Regions from separate parts of the Rhizobium sp. WYCCWR 11128 genome, predicted to be linked through region 1. Evidence: predicted binding sites of a transcription regulator. Region 1 holds the regulator's gene; the other holds the start of a gene.

Region 1 (4,209 bases):
AGCGGGAAACCGCCGCCGATGCCCTTGGCAACAGCCATGATGTCGGGGGTGACGCCCGACCATTCATGAGCGAAGAGCTTGCCGGTGCGGCCGACGCCGGTCTGGACCTCGTCGAGGATCAACAGCAGGCCGTTGTCGTCGCAGAGCTGGCGAAGCGCCTTCATGAACTCAGGCGTGGCAGGACGGACGCCGCCCTCGCCCTGCACCGGCTCGATGAGGATGGCGGCCGTCGCCTCGGTGATCGCGGCGCGGACCGCTTCGATATCGCCGAAAGCCACCTGATCGAAACCCGGCGCCTTGGGGCCGAAACCTTCGAGATATTTTTCCTGGCCGCCGGCAGCGATCGTCGCCAGCGTCCGTCCGTGGAAGGCGCCTTCGAAGGTGATGATATGGAAGCGCTCGGGATGGCCCTTGGAAAACTGATAGCGGCGCGCCGTCTTGATCGCGCATTCGAGCGCCTCGGCGCCCGAATTGGTGAAGAACACCTTATCGGCGAAGGTGGCGTCCGTCAGCCGTTTTGCCAGGCGCTCCTGGCCGGGGATCTCATAGATGTTCGACAGGTGCCAGACCTTGTCGGCCTGCTCCTTTAGCGCGCCGACCACATGCGGATTGCTGTGGCCGACGGAGGTGACGGCAACGCCGGCGCCGAAATCGAGATATCGCTCGCCAGTTTCGGTGATCAGCCATACGCCCTCGCCTCGCTCGAACCGCAGCGGGGCACGAGAATAGGTGTCATAAAGCGGCGCGGCTTCAGCCATGGCGCGATCTCCATCAAAGTTGCCGGGCAATGACTCCGGCTAAGGAAACCAGGCCCGAAAAATCAAAAATGCCGCCTTGCGGCGGCGAGTGGCACTATTTCCTTTTCGCGCTGCAATGTCAACAAAACGGCGCCCTTAGCGTATGCAGCACAGGTGTACAGCGGCATTTTCAGTCTTCAACAGGCATTATTGCAGAAATGACACGCAGGGGCAGCAAGTTGGGGAAAACTACGAATTCGATTCATCCGGATTCATGCGACTCTTGTCACGGAGTCAGGCTCACACTAGGTTAAAGATCAATTACTAGACTGCATGCGGCGGAACTAGTCACCAAAATTGATCAAGCGTTTCTTGTTTCGGAGCTCCCGGGACAACGGTGAGGGATTCTGCCATCACCAACGCAAAAGGTGGAGACAGGGCATGAACTGGACAGACGAGCGGGTCGAGAAACTCAAGAAACTTTGGGCCGAAGGACTGAGCGCCAGCCAGATCGCTGCGCAGCTTGGCGGGGTCAGCCGAAACGCGGTCATCGGCAAAGTGCACCGGCTGTGCCTTCCCGGCCGTGCCAAGGCCGGCGGCACCAATACCGCGGCGCGAACGCCGAAGCGCAATACATCGGCGCCGCGCGCGCCGAACTTCGCCTCCCGGATCACGACCCGCACCGTCACCCGCCAGCAGGGCGCGACGATGCTGAAGGAAGAGATCGAGATCGAAACGATCGAGGAAATGGAATACGTGCCGCGAGGCAATGTGGTGGTGCCGATTTCGCGCCGCCTCGGCCTGACGGAACTAACCGAGCGCACCTGCAAATGGCCGGTCGGCGATCCGCTGAAGGACGACTTCCATTTCTGCGGCTGCGAGTCCCCCGACAATTCGCCCTATTGCGGCTATCACCAGAAGCTTGCCTACCAGCCGGTGAACGAACGCCGCAGGGCAGCAGCGCGGGCCAGTTGAGCGCGGGCAACCATCGTTAGAATGCAGAAAACGGGCCGATTGGCCCGTTTTTTTATGCGCGGATGGAAGCTCAGGCTTCCCTCCGTCATGCTCGGCCTTGTGCCGAGCATCTGATCACCCCAATGACTTGAGGGTAAAACCTTTATTTTCAAATACTTAATTTAGCGAGCGCAGATCCTCGGCACAAGGCCGAGGATGACGTCGCGGGTTTTGCCAGGGCTTTGTCAGCAGGCTCAGATGGAAGCCCTCAGGCTTCCATCGAATAACCGGCGCCGCGGACGGTGCGGATGACGTCCTGCATGTTGGAGAAATTCAGCGCCTTGCGCAGGCGGCCGACATGGACGTCGACGGTGCGCTCGTCGACATAGATATCGTGGCCCCAGACGCCATCCAACAGCTGCGAGCGGGAGAAGACCCGGCCCGGCGACGACATCAGGAATTCCAGCAGGCGGAATTCGGTGGGGCCGAGGCGGACTTCGCGGGTCTTGCGATGGACGCGATGGGTCTCGCGGTCGAGCTCGATGTCACCGCATTTCAGCACCGTCGACAGCACCTCGGGGCGGGCGCGGCGCAGCATCGCCTTGACGCGGGCAACGAGCTCGGGGGTCGAGAAGGGCTTGACGACATAATCGTCGGCGCCCGTCGACAATCCACGGACACGCTCGCTCTCCTCGCCGCGCGCCGTCAGCATGATGATCGGCAGGCGCTCGGTTTCCGGCCGCATGCGCAGGCGCCGGCAGAGCTCGATGCCGGAAACGCCGGGCAGCATCCAATCGAGGATGAGAAGATCGGGCGTGCGCTCCTGGAGCCGCATTTCGGCTTCATCGCCACGAAGGATGGTATCGACCTCGAAGCCTTCCGCTTCGAGATTGTAGCGAAGAAGCACGCTGAGGGCTTCCTCGTCTTCAACAACTGCAACTCTCGGGATCATGCGTGTCGGTCTCCTCGCGCATGATCCTTAAACCAGGGTGATTTAAGCAGTGCATCCTGCGCAAATTCAAAAATTGGCTGCGACCTCTTTGCGCGCCCGGACGGGCGCGCACGCAATTGACTGTGCGGGCGGTTATTCGGTGACCGCGCCGACGGTGTTGGCGCTGTCATCCTTCGGACGATCACCTTCCGGCTGCGCGCCTGTCGCCATGTAAAAGATCGTCTCGGCGATGTTGGTGGCATGGTCGCCGATGCGCTCGATGTTCTTGGCGCAGAAGAGAAGATGCGTGCAGCTGGTGATGTTGCGCGGATCTTCCATCATGTAGGTCAGGAGTTCGCGGAACAGCGAGGTGTACATCGCGTCGATCTCGTTGTCGCGTTCACGGATCGCATTCGCCTTGTCGGCTGAACGATTGGTGTAGACATCGAGCACTTCCTTGAGCTGGACGAGCGCCAGCTCGGACAGATGCTCGAGGCCGCGGGCAAGCTTGCGGGGAACGCCGGTGCTTTGGACGGCGATGACGCGCTTGGCGGTGTTCTTGCCGAGGTCGCCGACGCGTTCGAGATCGGCGGCGATGCGGATCGAACCCATGATTTCACGCAGGTCCGAGGCCATCGGCTGACGGCGGGCGATCGTGACGATCGCCTTGTCGCCGATTTCGCGTTCGGCGTGATCGAGGATCACATCGTCCGAGATGACCTTCTGCGCCAGCGCCGTATCGCCGTTGACGAGGGCGCGCACGGATTCGCCGACCATCTGCTCGGCCAGGCCGCCCATTTCGGAAATCCGCCTGGACAGGAACTTCAGATCATCATCGTAGGCAGAAAAAATATGTGTCGATGCCATGGGGCTTTATCCTCGAATAACGGGAAGGCTTGGTGTCGCCAAAATCAACCGAAGCGACCCATGATGTAGTCCTGGGTGCGCGGATCGTCGGGATTGGTGAACATCTTGTCGGTGTCGTTCTCCTCGACGAGGTTGCCGAGGTGGAACATGGCGGTGCGCTGCGAGACACGCGCGGCCTGCTGCATGGAGTGGGTGACGATGACGATCGTATAGTTCTCGCGCAGCTCGTGGATCAGCTCCTCGACCTTGGCGGTGGCGATCGGGTCGAGCGCCGAGCAGGGCTCGTCCATCAAGATGACTTCCGGGCTGACGGCGACGGCACGCGCAATGCAAAGGCGCTGCTGCTGGCCGCCGGACAGGCCGGTGCCAGATTCATGCACGCGGTCCTTGACCTCGTTCCAGAGACCGGCGCGCTGCAGGCTGGTCTCGACGATCTGGTCGAGGTCGGCCTTCGACTTGGCAAGGCCATGGATGCGCGGGCCGTAGGAGACGTTTTCGTAGATCGTCTTCGGGAACGGGTTCGGCTTCTGGAAGACCATGCCGACGCGGGCGCGAAGTTCGACGACGTCGATATCGGGATCATAGACATCGTCGGTGTCGAGGGTGATCTTGCCGGTGACGCGGCAGCCGTCGATCGTGTCGTTCATGCGGTTGAGGCACCGCAGGAAGGTCGACTTGCCGCAGCCGGACGGGCCGATCAGGGCGGTTACGGTGTTTTCG
Region 2 (4,209 bases), on a different contig from region 1:
GGCGACGATGTCGTCGATTTCGGGATCGGTGAGGGCGGGCGCGTCGCCCGGCTTCCGGCCAAAAGGCGGATCCTGGTTGAGATTGTCCCAATAGGCCTGCGGCAGGTCGTCATATTTGCGGACGGTGCCGCCTGAATTTTTGGGATACCAGCGGCCGGGATCGCTGTCGCGCGTCGCATAGAAGGAGACGACGTCGCGCAGCGAGTGGAAATAGCCGTTGTGGAAGAAGCTCTGCTTCAGCGCGACATTGCGCAGTGTCGGGGTGCGGAACAGGCCGCAATAGTCGCTACGTCCGGCAAAGTCGGTGCGCTGAGGGCCGCAAAGACCGAGATCGTGATAGTTGGGATCGTTGTTGGCCGGGATCGCCATGTTGCGGGGTGCGGCGAGCCCGAGGAAGCCGAAATCGGAAAATTGCGGCGGCTCGCCGTCATTGGCAGGTTCGCTTAAGTGACAGCTCGAACAATTGCCCTTGGCCGGATCCTCGAACAGTTGTCGTCCGTGCAACTCCTGCGCCGTCAGCGTTGCCTTGCCGGCGAGAAAGGCATCATAGCGGCTGGAATAGGGATAGAAATCCGGGCCGCTCTGCTCGAAGGTGGCGAGCGCCTCGGTGGCGGCATCGAAGGCATCCTTAGGATTGTCGAACACCGTCTCGCCGAACGCCGCCTTGATGTCGTCGGCATAGGCGGCCTTGCGCAGCTTCGCCACCACCTCGGCGGCATCCTTGTTGCCCATCTCGAAGGGCGAGAGCAGCGGGATCTTCGCCTGATCGGCGCCGTGATCGACCCGGCCGTCCCAGGTCAGGCCGCCCGTCGGGCCATTGTCGACGCTCTCGTCGCCCTCGTCCTCGGAATCGTAATAGTGCTCGGTGAAGGCGGGTACCGCCTGCAAATAACGCAGCGTCGGAACGGCGCGCAGCCCCGGCTGGTCCCCATGTTCGCCGCCCATTTCGACCGGCATGGCCGATGCCGGGCCGAAGGCGTGACGGGGATCATGGCAGGAAGCGCAGGCCTGGAGCCCCGAGGCTGACAGCGACGGATCTGAGAATATCTTGCGGCCAATTGCGCCGAGCATTTCGGCCCGGGCGAAGGCCTCAGTGCGCGACATCGGTCCAGGATGCAGGCCGGCGGCGGTCGCCGCGCTGCTTTGCCGCAGGGGAAAAATGGCAAGACCAAGCGCCATGGCACCCATGCCGACGGCCAGGCCGGACCGCACAAGCCAGATGATCTTCGTCGTCATGATAAGGATTCCAATAAGTTGGCGCTGGTTTCCACCATGATCGAACCTCCTTGCAACAAATTGATGACGGCGATCCTCCTGCGGCATCACGGCAACCCCGGATGTCACAAAGTTGATAGACGGCCGGAATAGCGTCGAAGTGCCCCCGAGCGTTCTCCGCTCCCTCTAGCCAACGCCCCCTAGCCATGAGGTACCCACGTGAAAAGACTGAAACTCCTCCACTCGATCTGTCTCGCCGGATCGGCCATCGTGCCGCTTGCGGTGGCGACGGCAGCTCATGCGGCGCCGGCCGGTTACGACAAGATCGACAATGTCGTCGTCATCTATGCCGAAAACCGCAGCTTCGATAATCTCTACGGCAGCTTTCCCGGCGCCGACGGGCTCTCGAACGCGACGGCCGATCGCGCACGCCAGCTCGACCGCGACGGCCAGCCGCTGTCCGAACTGCCGCCGGCCTGGGGCGGCCTCACCGCCAAGGGTGTCTCGCCTGCCGTCACCGAGGCACAGTCGGCCCATCTCGCCAACGCCTCCTTCGCGATCGACGATCCGCAGGGTTTCGCAGAGGCGCCTTCGGTCATCACCCGCGACCTCTGGCATCGCTTCTACCAGGAGCAGATGCAGATCGACGGCGGCAAGAACGACAAGTTCGTCGCCTGGGCCGATTCCGGCAGCCTCGTCATGGGCCATTACGACGGCTCCATCCTGCCGATGTGGCAGGTCGCCAAGAAATACGTCATTGCCGACAACTTCTTCCAGGGCGCCTTCGGCGGTTCCTTCCTCAACCACTTCGCGCTGGTCTGCGCCTGCACGCCCTATTATCCGGATGCCGACAAAAGCCCGGCCAAGCCCACCATCGCCAAGGTCGACGCGGACGGCACATCGCTGACCGTGGCGGAAAACGCCCCGAAGTCGGCGCTGGAGGGTGCACCCAAATTTGTCTCCGACGGCACGCTGACCCCCGACTTCTACGCCGTCAACACCATGCAGCCGCCCTACCAGCCGAGCGCCAATCCGCCGGCCAAGGACGGTGATGCGGCCTATGCCGATCCGGCGGCCGCAACGACGCTGCCGCCGCAGCATGCAATCACCATCGGCGATCTCCTGTCGCTCAAGGGCGTCAGCTGGGCCTGGTATAGCGGCGCCTGGCAGGCGGCATTGGACGGCAAGAACGCCACCCCGGTGCCGAACTTCCAGTTCCATCACCAGCCGTTCAACTATTTCGCCAATTTCGCGCCCGGTACGCCGGCGCGCGCCGAGCATCTGAGAGACGGCGGCCTTGGCGGCGAAGCCTTCCTCAGGGATATCGACGATGGCAAGCTGCCGGCGGTTTCCTTCTACAAGCCGCAGGGCAACCTCAACGAACATGGCGGTTATGCCGATGTTGCGAGCGGAGACCAGCATCTTGCCGATATCGTCTCCCACCTCGAGAAGAGCCCGCAATGGGGCCATATGCTCGTCATCGTCACCTATGACGAGAATGGCGGCTTCTGGGATCACGTCGCGCCGCCGAAGGCCGATCGCTGGGGTCCGGGCAACCGCATTCCGGCCTTCATCATCTCGCCCTTTGCCAAGGGCGGCATGGTCGATCATAACCAGTACGACACGACGTCGATCATCCGCTTCATCACCGCGCGCTACGATCTGCCGGTGCTGCCCGGCGTCATTGCCCGCGACAAGGCGCTGCGCAATAACGACCAGCCGCCGATGGGCGACCTCACAGCCGCGCTCGACCTGACGCATTGACCGAATACGAACGGCCCCGGCGTTGACCGGGGCTGCTCTGTCACCTTTTTTACGCATTCCGGACGCAAAACCGCTGCGCACTTTTGCTGGAACTGCTTACCCCGTCACCGGCGCAGCAGCGGCCGCAACGCGGCCTGTGTTTCCTTCAGCAGCGGCAAATAACGTTCCTTCATCTCCGCCGCCGGCACGAGGGCGGCCGGTGCGCCGATATTGATCGCCGCGACCGTTTCGCCGCGGTCATTGTCGATAGGCACGGCGATGGAGCAGAGGCCGATCTCCAGCTCCTGATCGATAATGGCGTAACCCTCAGCGCGGACACGGCGGAATTCGGCGATCAGCTCGTCCGGGTCGGTCCTGGTATTTGCCGTGTTTTGCTTCAGCTCGCTGCGGGCAAGGATGGCGCGTGCCTCGCTCTCGGCGAGAGCCGCGAGCAGCACGCGCCCCATCGAGGCGCAGTAGGCGGGCAGGCGGCTGCCGGGGGTCAAATTGATCGACATGACGCGGCGCTGCGAGGCGCGGGCGATATAGACGATGTCGGTGCCGTCGAGCACCGAAGCCGAAGCGCTCTGGCCGGCCTTTTCCGAAAGATGATCGAGATGCGGCTGCAACAGCGCCGGCAGCGGCGTCGCCGCGAGATAGGCATGGCCAAGACGCAGGATCTTCGGCGTCAGCGTGAAGAATTTACCGTCATAATCGGCATAACCGAGCTCGGCAAGCGTCAGCAGCGAGCGCCGCACTGTGGCGCGGTCAAGCTCGGTCAGCTTCGAGGCCTCGGCGATCGACAGGCGCTGGCGTGTTTCGCCGAAGGCCTCGATGACTTTCAGGCCACGGGCGAAGCCGCTGACGAAATCCGTTTCGCGCATGGGTCCGGTTCTCCGATCGATTCATCCACTTTGTGCGATATATGAACAAATGTCAAATAACGCACAAAATTGTTGCCGTCCGGCCCGCTGCGCTTTATCCCTGACGCTCAAAGGACGGGAACCAGTTCCCGGCCGCATCTAGCCAAGGAGAGATCCCGCATGGACAAGACAGTCGGGAGCACGGCGGAAGCCGTCTCTGAGATCGGTGATGGCGCGACCGTCATGATCGGTGGTTTTGGTGGCTCGGGCGCGCCGATCGAGCTTATTCATGCCTTGATCGACAAGGGCTCCAAAGGCCTCACCGTCATCAACAACAATGCCGGCAACGGGCGCATCGGTATCGCTGCGATGATCGATGCCGGCATGG

The links. Region 1 encodes PhoB, which activates phosphate uptake and scavenging genes when phosphate is short. Its sites were predicted from a motif close to TGTCATNNANCTGTCAT; they were not measured.
Region 2: HX898_RS18030 (acid phosphatase) is a predicted target of PhoB. The motif match lies at 1,289-1,305, and genes of this name have one in related genera.

Annotation. Positions count from the first base shown of each region.
Region 1 is NZ_JACCEZ010000002.1:536,164-540,372, reverse strand. It holds gene HX898_RS10315 (aspartate aminotransferase family protein) at 1-758, opposite strand, end outside; gene HX898_RS10310 (GcrA family cell cycle regulator) at 1,179-1,712, shown strand; gene phoB (phosphate regulon transcriptional regulator PhoB) at 1,960-2,643, opposite strand; gene phoU (phosphate signaling complex protein PhoU) at 2,776-3,489, opposite strand; gene pstB (phosphate ABC transporter ATP-binding protein PstB) at 3,534-4,209, opposite strand, start outside.
Region 2 is NZ_JACCEZ010000005.1:248,595-252,803, forward strand. It holds gene HX898_RS18025 (cytochrome c peroxidase) at 1-1,236, opposite strand, end outside; gene HX898_RS18030 (acid phosphatase) at 1,435-2,979, shown strand; gene HX898_RS18035 (IclR family transcriptional regulator C-terminal domain-containing protein) at 3,084-3,842, opposite strand; gene HX898_RS18040 (3-oxoacid CoA-transferase subunit A) at 4,002-4,209, shown strand, end outside.